DNA from 2 places in the Exiguobacterium sp. BRG2 genome. Region 1 is predicted to be linked to the other one. Evidence: a T-box and tRNA genes for the amino acid it is inferred to sense, from the RefSeq annotation. Region 1 holds a T-box; the other holds one or more tRNA genes.

Region 1 (7,333 bases):
TCGTCTGGCGTTGTGTCGTTGACTGCCTTACAAGAAGCAGTTCGGGAAGATACGATACTCGTCTCGATCATGTTTGGTAACAATGAAGTCGGAACGATCCAGCCAATTGCGACATTCGGTCAATTTTTACGGGAACGCGGTATTTTGTTTCATACGGATGCGGTGCAAGTGTTCGGCAAACAAGCAATCGATGTTGAAGCGTTACAGGTCGATCTCTTATCCGCGTCTGCTCATAAAATTAACGGTCCAAAGGGAATCGGACTATTGTACGTGCGGACTGGTGTGAAGTTAGCACCTCACACGTTCGGCGGAGAACAAGAACGCAAGCGTCGTGCTGGTACAGAGAACGTACCGGGAATCGTCGGTTTAGCGAAGGCGCTCGAACTGATGGTAGCGGAGCGTGATCAACAACAGGATCAGATCACACAGTTGCGTACCGTCTTGCTGACTCGATTAGATGAAAGTGGTATCAAGTATGAAGTCAACGGTATCGAGGGATTACCGAATGTCCTCAATCTTTATTTCCCGCAAATCGAGATCGAACCGTTCTTGATCATGCTCGATATGCGGCAGATGGCGGTATCGAGTGGGAGTGCATGTACGGCAGGGTCTGTCGAACCTTCGCATGTCCTGTCGGCGATGTATGGCGAAGATGAACGAACGCGCGCATCTGTTCGGATCAGCTTTGGGCACGGAAATGATGTTCCGCAAGTCGAACTACTCGCACAAGCCTTGCAAGATGTCGTAAAATCGTTTCAGAATTAACTAAGAGGTGAAATGAATGAATACACGAGCGAAAGCCCCGAGTGAAACGACAGTCGTCGTTGGGATGTCGGGCGGTGTCGATTCGTCTGTGACGGCTCATTTATTAAAAGAGCAAGGCTATAACGTCATCGGGATCTTCATGAAAAACTGGGATGACACGGATGAGAACGGCTTTTGTACGGCGACGGAAGATTATGAAGACGTCATCGCCGTAGCCAATCAAATCGGCATTCCGTATTATGCGGTCAATTTTGAAAAAGAGTACTGGGATAAGGTCTTCACGTACTTCCTCGATGAATATAAACTCGGTCGGACACCGAATCCAGACGTCATGTGTAACAAGGAAATCAAGTTCAAAGCGTTCCTCGATCACGCGATGCGCCTTGGTGCCGATTTCGTCGCAACAGGTCATTATGCACGTGCTGTCTATGAAGATGGAGAACATAAATTGCTTCGAGGCGTGGATGCAAATAAAGATCAAACGTATTTCTTGAATCAATTGTCGCAAGAGCAAATCGCGAAGGCGATGTTCCCAATCGGTCACATGGAAAAATCAGAAGTGCGCCGGATTGCAGAAGAAGCGAACCTTGCAACAGCTAAGAAAAAAGACTCGACCGGTATTTGCTTCATTGGCGAGCGGAACTTTAAACAGTTCCTCGGTCAATACCTACCGGCACAACCCGGTGAGATGCGGACGCTTGACGGCAACGTCATGGGTCGTCACGATGGATTGATGTACTATACGATGGGGCAACGCCACGGGCTTGGTATCGGTGGAGACGGAGAACCTTGGTTCGTCGTCGGAAAAAACCTAAAAGAGAACATTCTCTATGTCGATCAAGGATTCCATAACGAATTATTGTATTCGGAAGGATTACTTGCTTCAGATGTCAGTTGGACATCAGAACGTCCAGTCGGTGAGACATTCCGTTGCACAGCAAAATTCCGTTACCGTCAACAAGACACAGCCGTCACGGTTCGTGTCCTTGAAGATGGACTCGATGTTTCGTTTGACGAACGTCAACGGGCGATCACACCAGGACAAGCGGTCGTGTTCTATGATGGAGACATCTGCCTCGGTGGTGCGACGATCGATGCAGCCTATAAAGCAGGCGAACGCCTCGCTTATCTAGCGTAAGGAGCAAAAGAAGATGAACTATAATGAAGTAGGGTTCCGGCATCTAGAAGCTGGAAATTATGAATTAGCAGCGCAAGCTTTTAATGATGCGATCGAACAAAACCCAAAAGATCCGACAGCATACGTCAATCTTGGAACATTACTGCAATCGATGAACGACGCTGATCGTGCCCTTCGTTTTTATGACCGGGCACTGATGATCGATAATACGTTCGCGAGTGCCTATTATGCGAAAGGTGCTCTGTTCTTTGCTGCCGATCAACTCGTCGAAGCAGAGGAATCATTGCGCGCAGCCTTATTATATGGACTTGATGACGCTGATCTCCATTTCATGCTAGGGATGACGTATCAAAAACTCGGTGATCCAGTACGCGGCTTACCTCGTTTACAACGCGCGTCAGAACTAAACGGTGTCGATATCGAGATCGCATTCCAATACGGACTTGCCTTAGCGCAAAACGAGAAGTTGGAAGAAGCGGTCGAGATGTTCGAGCATGTCTTGATGCTGGACGAAACGCATACAGATGCACGCTATAACTATGCGATCGCCCTTGCCTTCCTCGGTCAACAGGAAGCGTGTTACGCAGAACTTGAAGCCGTTCTTGCCTATCAGCCGGAACACGCCCTTGCACGAGATGCGAAAGCGAAGATGGATGCGTTATTAAAACAAGCAGACTGATTCAAAAAAGACGATTCCAAATGGAGTCGTCTTTTTTACGCTATTTAATTCCCGACTTCACGAATGACGCGAAGTGGAGGTCCGGAAAAGTCTTCATAGGCTTCATCCATGTTTTTCGTATACAGTTCGATGACGTTATTTTCTGTATCCTTGAAATAAGCAGAATGCTCTTTTTGATTCGATGTCTCCTGTTCGTCCCATTCTCTGAGCTTCACGGTAATCGATGCTTCCCGCAATTGATTCAAGGCTTGTTGGAACTCGTCCTTCTCAACGTAAAAGGCACAATGAACATGGACACCACCTTCATCGTACAACGTGTCCCATTCGGACACTGGTAAGTGTTTGACGGTCCGTTCTTCCATCGTGAAGTCCCGTTTCAGCCACAGACCGAGTCGAGTGTTACCGCCGATGTAAAGCCACGTTGCCCAAACCCCGTCTTGTTTAGATTGTTCTTTACTTGGTTCCGCATCCTCAGGAGCCCATTGCTCGACGATCGGAATGCCAAGTGTCCCATTCCAAAAACCGACCGCACGGTCCATATCCTCGACTTCAAGTACTAATTCACACAATCCTGCAATCGGTAAACGTGCCATCCTTAAACTCCTCCTCTTAACGAAATGGTTCACGGTATCTTTCCCTGATTTAAAATCCGGTAAACGAATGCTATGATGAAAGCAGCGAATGAAAAAGAGAGAAAGAAGGTGGAGTGATGGAGCACCCCCATCAAGTCGTCGGGCGCGTCAAACGTGTGCTCTTTTCTTCTGAAGAAGAAGCACACTCCATTGTATTGGTCGCCGTCAAAGAAAAGAACTTTGATTTAAAAGAAACCGAGCTCGTCATTACGGGTACAGGAGTCGGAATCGAACTCGGAGGAACGTATCAAGCATTCGGCCGTCTCATTGATCATCCTCGCTTCGGAAAACAACTGAAGGCGGAGCTGATTCGCCGATCGGTTCCGATGACCAAACATGCGACGATCCGCTTCTTGACGAATGGTTCGTTCACCGGCATTGGTCCGAAGACAGCGAAAAATATCGTCGATGCTCTTGGAGAAGAGGCAGTGGATCTCATCTTAAAGGATGAACGGGTACTGAATCAGGTGCCTGGGTTAAAACAAAAACAAGCCGACATCATATTGAATCGACTCGCCACGTTATACGGTGTCGATCAGTTGATGCTGTTCTTAGCACCGTTTGATGTCACACCGAAGCTAGCGGCAAAGATCTATGCCGCGTACGAGGGCGACGCCATGGCACGGATTCGGGAGAATCCGTATTCCTTGATGTATGAAGTAAACGGGATCGGCTTTAAGACAGCCGATCATATTGCCTCACATCTCGGACTTGTCGGGCTACACCCGGAGCGTGTCGCTGCTTCGATCATGCATATATTAGAACAAGAAGCGGGCGAGGGACATGCCTTCGCGACGGTCGACTCTCTGTTGCAACGGGCACCCCGTCTGCTAGGGGAAGATCCGGGAGAGCGGCTGGAACAAGCGATCGAACTGTTGCTCGCTGAAGATAAGGTCAAGCTTGAAGAAGGTTGCTTGTATTTACCGACGATCTTTTATGCGGAAGTCCGAGCGGCGAAGGAGCTAGCACGCGTCATGGCAAACGGTGCTGAACAGGAAGTCGATGTCGCGACGATTCTTGAAGCAATCGGGCACCTCGAAGAACAGTTTGGCATGGAATATGCCGCGCAACAGCGAGAAGCGATCGAGTTAGCGGTCAAAGCGCCGCTGATGGTCTTGACTGGTGGACCGGGTACCGGTAAGACGACTGTCATCAAGGGAATTTTGCATGCGTTGCAAGAAATTCATGACTGGCCGCTTGAGAAGAGTCGCGTCAAGACAGGAGAGGTCTATCCATACGTCCTTGTTGCACCGACGGGACGTGCCGCTAAACGTCTGTCGGAAGCAACGGACGTGCCGGCGATGACGATTCACCGTCTATTGAAGTATGATGGAACGAACTTTCAACTGAATGAGGATCAGCCGATCACGGGAAAAGTACTGATCATCGATGAATCGTCGATGATTGATATCTACTTGTTATCGAGTTTGCTTCGCGCCGTCCCGAACGGCATGAAAATCTTGTTCGTCGGTGACCGCGATCAATTGCCATCCGTCGGTCCAGGACAGGTGCTGGCAGACTTGATGGATACGGAAGGAATTCCCGTCGTCCGTTTGAACGTCGTCCATCGTCAAGCAGAAGATTCTTCGATATTGCGTCTTGCGCACGATTTGAAGAACCGGACGACGTCTGCTGATTTGTTATCACCACTTGCGGATCGCCGCTTCTACACTGCGTCTCCGCAAGAGACGTTACGGGGCATCTCGGCCTTCGCGGAAAAAGCACTCGCAAAAGGCTACTCGAAATTCGATGTCCAGGTCCTCGCGCCGACCTACCGAGGTCAGGTCGGGATCGACGAATTGAATGTCGCCTTGCAACGCGTCTATAACCCGGAGGAACCGAAGAAACGGGAAGTCAAACAAGGGACGCGGATTTACCGGACCGGGGACAAGATTCTCCAGCTCGTCAACAATGCGGAAGAAAACGTCTATAACGGAGATATCGGCGAAATCGTCAATATCTTCTTCGCTAAAGAGAATGTCGATAAAGTCGATAAAATCATCGCCCGGTTCGATCAGACGGAAGTCGAGTACAACCGGAGTGACTGGGATCAATTCACGCACGCCTATGCGATTACGATCCATAAAGCGCAAGGATCCGAATTTCCGATCGTCTTGATGCCGGTCTATTTCACGGGGGCGTTCAAACATTCCCGAAATTTAATTTATACGGCAGTTACTCGGGCAAAATCGAGTTTGTTATTATTCGGTGATCCGCGTGCGTTCCATAAAGCGTCGCAAGAAGAGGAACCCCGGCGCCGAACACGATTGATCGAACGACTCGGTGGGGTGACAAAGACTTGACGGATGCTGTTCGATAGGTAATAATCACGATAGATGAATGGACGTAACACGTTGATGGAAGATAAGTAAAAGGAAAACTCGAGTCCAGAGAGAAGTGAGTCTGCTGCAATCACTTTCTCGAGTCCCTTTGAAGCTCCTTCCGGAGTCGGGTGTAAACACCTGCGGGTCATCCCCGTTATCAGATGTTCGAGGTAGGCAATAGGTTGCTTACGAACGAGGGTGGTACCACGGAAGCGATGCTTTCGTCCCTTTTCAGGGATGAAAGCATCGCTTTTTTGCGTCCAAATAAAACCAATGGAGGTAACTGTTCATGAAAGCTCTAAAACCATTAACGGGTGCACAAATCCGTCAGATGTATCTTGATTTCTTCCAAAGCAAAGGGCATGCGATCGAACCGAGTGCTTCACTCGTGCCGGTCGAGGATCCATCGCTCTTGTGGATCAACTCGGGTGTTGCAACACTCAAGAAATATTTTGATGGTCGTGTCATTCCTGATAATCCACGTATCGTCAACGCACAAAAATCAATCCGGACGAACGATATCGAAAACGTCGGGAAAACAGCGCGTCACCATACGTTCTTCGAGATGCTCGGAAACTTCTCTGTCGGTGATTACTTCCGTGAAGATGCAATCAAATGGGGTTGGGAACTCTTGACGAGTGATGACTGGTACGGTCTTGACCCAGAACGTCTTTCGGTCACGATTCATCCGGAAGATGATGCAGCGCGTCAAATCTGGCTTGAACTCGGCGTACCGGCTGAGCGGATCATTCCGCTTGAAGATAACTTCTGGGAAATCGGTGAAGGTCCATCTGGTCCGAATACGGAAATCTTCTTCGATCGTGGTCCAGCTTTCGGAGACGATCCGAACGATTCAGAACTTTATCCAGGTGGCGAAAACGAACGCTATCTCGAGATCTGGAATATCGTCTTCAGTCAGTACAACCACGACGGACACGGCAACTACACGGAACTTCCGCGTAAAAACATTGATACTGGGATGGGACTCGAACGGATGGCGTGTGTCATGCAGGACGTGCCGACGAACTTCGATACGGATCTGTTCATGCCGATCATTCATAAGACAGAAGAAATCAGCGGCAAGATATACCGTGATGATTCGAAACTTGATGTAGCATTCAAAGTCATCGCAGACCACATCCGTACTGTATCATTTGCAATCGGTGATGGGGCTCTTCCTTCGAATGAAGGACGTGGATATGTTCTTCGTCGTTTACTACGCCGTGCGGTTCGTTATGCGAAGATGCTTGGGATCGAACGTCCGTTCATGTATGAACTCGTTGATACGGTCGGGAACGTCATGGTTGACTTCTACCCACAAGTTCCGGAAAAAGCGGACTTCATCAAACGCGTCATTAAAAACGAAGAAGAACGTTTCCATGAGACGCTTCATGACGGTCTTGCAATCTTGAACACGGTCGCTCAGACGTCTAAGGCAAACGGTGAGCATGTCATCAGTGGCGAAGATGCGTTCCGTCTGTATGACACGTATGGTTTCCCACTCGAATTGACAGTTGAGTATGCGGAAGATCATCAGATGTCTGTTGATGAAGAAGGCTTCAAACAAGCGATGGACGCGCAACGTCAACGTGCGCGGGCAGCACGTGAAGAGAGCGGTTCGATGCAACAACAATCGGAAGTCCTCTCGACACTAAAAGATAAAAGTACGTTCGTCGGCTATACCGACCTTAAGGCGGATGCAAAAATCATCGCATTGTTGCATGATGGAGAACGAGTCACAGAAGTGGCTGCTGGTGAAGAAGCGCAAGTCATTCTCGATATCACGCCGTTCTAC
Region 2 (7,333 bases), on a different contig from region 1:
TCTGAGAAGTCATGTTGTGCTTGATCGTACGTCTTCAGAAGTCGATCGTAAGCGACCGGGTCGTTCAAGATGTGCTCCATGCCCATCTCGATTTCCATCCGGCGCAGTGTCCGTTCTTGTTCTTGCAGATGTTCAAAGACGGTCAGCATCTCGTTCCAGATCGTCTCATTCGATTCGAGACCACTGTCTTGCGCGAGATAGCCGATTTTGACATCTTTACCTTTCATGATATCGCCCGAGTCATGACTGAGTTCACCAGCGATGATTTTGAGCAAGGTTGATTTACCGGCACCATTTCGACCGACGAGCGCAATTCGGTCGCGCTCTTGTACTTCCAATTTGATATTTTCTAAAATCGGCTCGACGCCGAATGATTTCGAGAGTTGGTTGACTTGTAAGAGTATCATTTCCATCCATCCTTCCACCCTTTAGTCTATCACGAACAAAAGCGCGAGGTCCTGCGGAATATATTATTTGTGACTCTATGTGAAGTGGTTTACAATCAAGGAGAGTAGAAAGCTTTTTGCAAAGATTTGGGTGCCACGATGGATGTGGCCGAAGGGGGAACTGCAGGATGAATGGATCAGACACAAAAATTCCACAAGCGACAGCAAAACGGTTGCCGCTATATTATCGCTTCATCCAAAGTTTATACAATTCAGGCAAGCTCCGCGTCTCTTCTGCTGAGTTAAGCGAGGCGGTGAAGGTTGATTCAGCAACGATTCGTCGCGATTTTTCCTACTTTGGGGCACTAGGGAAGAAGGGGTATGGATATAACGTTCAACATCTCTTAACGTTTTTCCGGAAAACCTTGAATCAAGATGAGGTGACGAATGTTGCCTTAATCGGGGTCGGTCATCTCGGAACAGCGTTTGCAAATTATAACTTTTTAAAGAATAATAGTACTCGGATAGTCGTTGCGTTTGATGCGGACGAAGAGAAGGTCGGAACAACGACGCATGACGTTCCAATCTATCATGTTTCGGACATGAAAGAACAAATCGAAGCGAATCAGGTCGATGTCGCCATCTTGACGGTTCCATCCCAGTTCGCACAGTCAGTAGCGGATGAGTTAGTCGAGTATGGTGTGACAGGCATTCTGAACTTTACGCCTGCACGGTTGAACGTGCCAGCGAGCGTTCGGGTTCATCACATCGATTTATCGATCGAGTTGCAGTCGTTAGTTTATTTCATGAAGCATTATTCGCAATCAGCTGAAGGAGTGAAATCATAATGGAAAACCTTATCCCGCTCACGTTAGGTATCGGACCTGCGAGTATCGGATTAATTGCTGTCGTCGCGTTGATCATCTTCGGACCGAAGAAGTTGCCGGAATTCGGTCGTGCTGCCGGTCAAACATTGAAAGAGTTCAAGAATGCCACGAACGGCATCATGGACGACGATAAAAAGGACGAACCGAAAGAGAAGTGATTGAATCATGACGGTTGATCAAGAACAAAGCATGACGTCGCACCTAGACGAACTGCGTAAGCGGATTGTCTGGTCGCTCCTCATCGTCGTCGTCCTGTTCGCTGTCGCATTTCCGCTCGTTCGACCGCTCGTCCGTTTTCTGCAAGCGGACTTAAAAGAGCTCGGTATCGGATTAAATGCCTTCAACGTCGCCGATCCTTTAATGTTGTATTTGAATCTTGCGTTCATCATCGCGCTGATTTTAGCGTCACCGTTCTGGATGTATCAACTGTGGGCATTCGTCCGACCAGGGCTTTATGAAAAGGAACAAAAAGCAACACTGACGTATATTCCAGTCATCTTCTTTCTATTTTTGGCTGGTGTAGCCTTCTCGTATTTCTGGTTGCTTCCCTTCTTGCTCGAAGTCTCAACGGATCTCGGGAAAGAATTGGGGATCGAGCAAGTCATCGGGGTCGAAAACTACTTCAGTTTCTTGATCCGGTTGACGATGCCGTTTGGTCTTCTCTTCCAATTGCCGGTCGTGACGATGTTCCTGACACGTCTTGGTCTTGTGACGCCATATTTCATGCGAAAGAATCGAAAATATGCGTATTTCGCGCTGTTCGTCGTTGCGGCATTGATCGCACCGCCGGACGTGACGTCACACTTGATGATCTCAGTGCCGTTGTTCGTTCTCTATGAAATCAGTATCTTGATTTCCGCGCGGACGTATAAAAAGGTCTTGATCCTCGAGCAACAGGCAGAGCTTGAACGACAGGCGGATTTGATGCGTGAATTGAATAAATGAATCGTGAATTCCTTCCAGCCATTTCGGGAGGAATTCTTTTTTATGAAAGCGTTATGTTTATATTGATAAAGCAGTTAGCGATGCGTATACTAAAGATAATTCATGGGGGCTTAGCTCAGCTGGGAGAGCGTTTGGCTGGCAGCCAAAAGGTCGTCGGTTCGATCCCGATAGTCTCCACCAAGTTCATACGTTCAACTCCTCGAGTGCTCGAGGAGTTTTTTTATGTTCCCAGTTAAATTCCTTCCAAATATAAAATGTCACCAAAAAGAAAAAAATTAAAAAAATAGACAAATATAAATTGTTTATTTCCATTAACTTCATTAAACTAAAAATACAGAATTTTCGTTAAACTGTTTTATTAGTATTACTACTATGGTTTTACAGAAAAGGGGAAACGAACGCATGAAGAAGAAGATTGCACTTATGGCAGCCGTCTTAATGACGTCTTCCAATCTAGTCAGTGCGCAAGGTGCACTGTCCTCGCAAGACAAAGCGACGGGTCAAAAACCGCAGGCGCTCTCACTGAAGAAATCGGGACAAGAAAAGAACTACAAACAATCGGATAAAGTCCGAGTCGTCATCGAGATGGAACAAAAACCGGCGATTCAAATCGCCCAATCTCAAAACAAGCGGTATAGCACATTGAGCAATGCCGAAAAGGAATCGATCAAGGATCGACTCGTCAGCGTCCAAAAATCAGTCAAGTCAGCTATCGCTAAAAAGGCGATTCCTGTTACATATAAAGAAAGCTTCACAACCGTCATCAATGGATTCAGTGGTGAAGTGAAGTTCGGTGACATCGAAGATATCAAACAACTCGAAGGAGTCAAAAGTGTACATATCGCGCACGAATATGCGCGCCCAACCGTCGATAAAGGTGCCAAGCCAGACATGCTGTATAGCAAGGACATGGTCAATGCGAAGGAAACATGGCAGGACTATGGCTTTAAAGGGGAAGGAACCGTCGTCGCGGTCATCGATACGGGGATTGATCCATCGCACAAAGACATGGTCTTGAGTCCAGAGACAAAGGTGGATTTAACCTCTTCGAAGGTCGAGAGTGCGAAAGAAACAAAAGGTTTAAAAGGAAAGTATTTCACGGAAAAAGTACCGTACGGCTATAACTATGCCGATCACGACAGCGAAATCCGTGACTTAGGTGCGGGGGCATCGATGCACGGGATGCACGTCGCAGGTACGGTCGGAGCAAACGGCGATGAAGCAAACGGTGGTATCAAAGGGGTCGCGCCGGAAACACAGCTCCTCGCGATGAAAGTCTTCGGAAACGATCCAGGAATGCCATCGACATTCAGCGATATCTACATTAAAGCGATCGATGATGCGATTGCACTCGGAGCCGATGTCATCAACATGAGTCTCGGTTCGACGGCATCGTTCGTCAATTCAGATGCTCCAGAACAACGCGCAATCGTCAACGCGATGAACAACGGTATCTTGTGTGCGATCTCTGCTGGTAACTCGGCGTTTGCAGGTCATGGTGCGGGTAATCCATATACAGCAAACCCGGATATCGGTGTCGTTGGTGCACCAGGATTGACGAGCCAGGCGCTTCAAGTCGCGTCACTCGAAAATACGAAATTGACGCTTGAAGGCATGGCGCTGACGATCGACGGTCAGGATGCCGGTTATTTGGCATACCAAAAACAAGATTCGCCGAATCCGATTGCCGTCTTCGATAAAGAGAAGAAGGATGTCGTGTATGTCGGTGACGGTCAAGCTTCGAACTATGAAGGTAAAGACGTCAAAGGGAAAGTCGTCTTCGTCGTGCGTAACGGTGGTTTCAACTACGGTATGATCCAAGCAGAAGCTGAGAAGCAAGGGGCAGCAGGTGTCATCGTCCGCGGTCGAGTCGATCACGGGGATTACGTCAGCATGGCGCTCAACAATCCGACGATTCCACTCGTCACGCTTAGCATCGCGGACGGGAATGATCTCGAAGCAAAAGCAAAAGAAGGCAAGGCAATCGCAGTGACATTTGACGGAAAAGCGGTCTCAACCGATAACCCGGTCGCAGGACAAATGTCTGACTTCACGTCATGGGGTGTCACGCCAAGCCTTGACTTCAAGCCAGAAATCACGGCACCAGGTGGGAAAATCTATTCGACGCTTAATGATAACGAGTATGGCGTCATGAGCGGTACATCGATGGCAGCACCACACGTCGCTGGTGGAACAGCACTCGTCATGCAACGGATTGCGAAGGACTTCAAAGTCACTGGTGCAACACGCGTTAAACTCGCCAAAAACATCTTGATGAATACATCGCGTCCGCAACTCGATCAAGGAAAATACAACGCAGAACTGAAAACAGGCAATTTCTACTCCCCACGTCGTGAGGGAGCTGGACTGATGGATCTTCGTGCTGCGATGAAGACACCAGTCGTCATCACAGAGACAAAGTCAGGTGAAGGCAAGGCATCCTTGAAGGAAGTCGGCGAGAAGTTCACATTCACGCTTGATTTAAAAAACTACAGCAATGAAAAAGTGACGTATAAGCTAGCGGGAACGGTTCAATCAGATCTCGGTGCACAAGGATCGAACTTCCTTGAAGCAAATGGAATCTTCAAAAAAGGAACGATTGGTACGGTAGATGCCAACATAGGCACATACCCGATCTCATTTGCAGTCGGCTCGAAGAAAGCGAGTTCAGTCTCGATTAATCCGAAGAGCTCAACGAAAGTCAGCGTGTCAGTCGATTTGAAGAACACGACTGACTGGGCGAACGAGCTTCCGCTTGAACAAGTCTTTAAAAACGGCTACTTCGTCGAAGGATTCGTCCGTCTGATCGATACGAAGAGCAAAAATCCAGAACTGACAGTTCCTTATGTTGGATTCAAAGGAAAATGGGATCAAGCTCCGATTTTAGATGCACCATTGTACGATAAAAACAACACGTTCTACGGATTGACAGGTCTAGCGACTGAAGTGAAGGACAATTTCGAATTCCTTGGTACGAATGCCGCTGGAAAAGTTGTCGCGAACAAAGTCTCGTTCTCACCGAACAACGACGGTAGCGCAGATGAAGCTTTCCCGATCATCTCATTCCTTCGAAATGCGAAAAAAGTCGAGTATTCGATTCTTGACCGGAATAAAACAACACTTCAGAAGCTTGATATGCAAACGGACGTCGTCAAGAACTACTATGATAGCGGTTCAGAGAAGGGCTACACACCAGTCACAAGCGCTGCTTGGGACGGAACGATCAACGGGAAACCGGTCAAAGATGGTCTTTACTACTACAAAGTCAAATCGGTGATCGATTATCCGAACGCAAAATGGCAGACGAATCTCTTCCCAGTCTATGTCGATACGAAAAAGCCAGCAGCGACTGTGAAATGGAATGCTGCGAAATCAACGCTTTCATGGACAGCAGGCGACCAAGGAACAGGAGTTGCGTCATACGATATCCTCGTCAATGGAAAGAGTGTCTTAAAGCAACCACTTGCCGCAACAGAAAAAGCGTACACGTTGACGGATCTGCCGGAGCGCGCGAAGATTGCCTTCGTCGTCAAAGACTATGCTGGAAACAGTGTGAAAAAAGACGTCAACACGACAGGCGTTGATAAAGCCGTACCAAATGTTCAAATCGATACACCGGTCGCTCTTGGTCTTGCAACATCAAAAGTCATCAACATCGCGGGTCATGTCTCTGATGAGTCAGGTATCAAATCGTTCAAGATCAACGGAAAAACTGTTAAACTGCGTTTCGATGCAGCCCAACAAAACTATGCGTTCAGCCATGACGTGACGTACACGACGGATGGCGTCAAGTCATTCAAGGTCGAAGCATACGATGGAAAAGGGAATCGTGTGGCGTTCAACCGTCAAGTCATCATCGACACAGAATTACCAACGATTCGTGTCACAGCACCAAAAACCGTCTCAAGTAAAACAAAAACAGCTGAGATGAAGATCGTACTTCGCGATAACTACAGCGAATTACGCTTCGACTTCAATGGTAGCGCGGAATACCGCCGGACGTTCAAAGAACCGTACGTCATGAAAGCCTTCAAAAAGACGATCACGAAAAAAGTGACGCTCAAAAAAGGAAAAAACACGTACAACTTGAAACTGAAGGATCTGGGTGGACACGTCGTTACGAAAACAGTCGTCATCACGAAAAAATAAGGTAACATTGAACAAGCCAGGCGGAAATCCGTCTGGCTTTTCGTTGTGTATCGAAGCGCCATGAAGGGTTTATGAGACGAGTGGAGCGGGAAATTTAAGAGCAGAAACAATTAGAGGGGGAACAACCATGAATCCGTTTACGACATTAATCGCCTTCATCGTAGGGTGTCTCGTCTTATATCTCGGTATCCGTGACAAAAATGGCTGGCTGATCGGTGTCGCGTTGATACCGCTCGCGATCGTTGCCTATAGTGTCATCTATCTGATCATCCAGGTCAGTGCATAGTCTCTAATGAAAGATGTCTTGTCCGAAGCGACAAGACATCTTTTTTTTCGAAAAATCGTACTAGATATGAAACCGATGCAGTAAAATGTAAGTATATGACAGTATAGAGAGGTGGGAGATCATGGAACACGTACATACACAAACGAAAGCATTAGCGACGTTATACGAAGAGATGCACCAAAAGACACAGACCGGCATGTGGGTCATGCTTGCGGCATTCTTAGCGCTCAGTAACACACTCGAGAAACCAATCTACGCGATGATCGTCCCGTTATTGTATTTTGGCTACGACATGTTCGTACAACGCAAGCGGTTCGCGCTTGTTGCGGAATATACATCAGAGACTTCTGCAAGACGGCTTTATCACGTGCATGTGTTGATCGGGATCTTACAATACGGAGCACTCGCTGGTCTGATCGTTTGGGCAGTCGATCGCCCGAATACATCTTTCTTGATCGGTCTCGTCATCGTCGTCATTCCGTTCTACTGGATCTGCCGAAAAACGTTAGAGTTCGTCTCACGAAAGATCGATCCAACATATGTGACGGAAAAAGAAATTCATCAAGCTCGCTAAAGGAGAAGGTATTATGCAAACGGCTCGTGAAGAACGCCTACAAAAACTTGCCCTCGCGTATCGGGATGTCGAATGGCTCGGCACACGCTGGTATTGGAACGTGTTT

Evidence for each region. The T-box of region 1 lies ahead of alaS (alanine--tRNA ligase). A T-box ahead of a tRNA ligase gene usually reads a tRNA of that ligase, here a tRNA-Ala.
Region 2: it has a tRNA-Ala gene. The T-box ahead of alaS (alanine--tRNA ligase) is inferred to sense a tRNA for this amino acid. The anticodon was not compared.

Annotation. Positions count from the first base shown of each region.
Region 1 is NZ_JAUZUW010000003.1:299,736-307,068, forward strand. It holds gene Q9R23_RS06525 (cysteine desulfurase family protein) at 1-765, shown strand, start outside; gene mnmA (tRNA 2-thiouridine(34) synthase MnmA) at 782-1,903, shown strand; gene Q9R23_RS06535 (tetratricopeptide repeat protein) at 1,917-2,582, shown strand; gene Q9R23_RS06540 (VOC family protein) at 2,627-3,175, opposite strand; gene recD2 (SF1B family DNA helicase RecD2) at 3,292-5,517, shown strand; T-box leader at 5,560-5,770, shown strand; gene alaS (alanine--tRNA ligase) at 5,828-7,333, shown strand, end outside.
Region 2 is NZ_JAUZUW010000018.1:1,152-8,484, reverse strand. It holds gene Q9R23_RS15500 (ATP-binding cassette domain-containing protein) at 1-407, opposite strand, end outside; gene Q9R23_RS15495 (redox-sensing transcriptional repressor Rex) at 575-1,234, shown strand; gene Q9R23_RS15490 (twin-arginine translocase TatA/TatE family subunit) at 1,234-1,431, shown strand; gene tatC (twin-arginine translocase subunit TatC) at 1,439-2,218, shown strand; tRNA gene Q9R23_RS15480 (tRNA-Ala) at 2,323-2,398, shown strand; gene Q9R23_RS15475 (S8 family serine peptidase) at 2,621-6,367, shown strand; gene Q9R23_RS15470 (hypothetical protein) at 6,495-6,653, shown strand; gene Q9R23_RS15465 (hypothetical protein) at 6,775-7,227, shown strand; gene Q9R23_RS15460 (hypothetical protein) at 7,241-7,333, shown strand, end outside.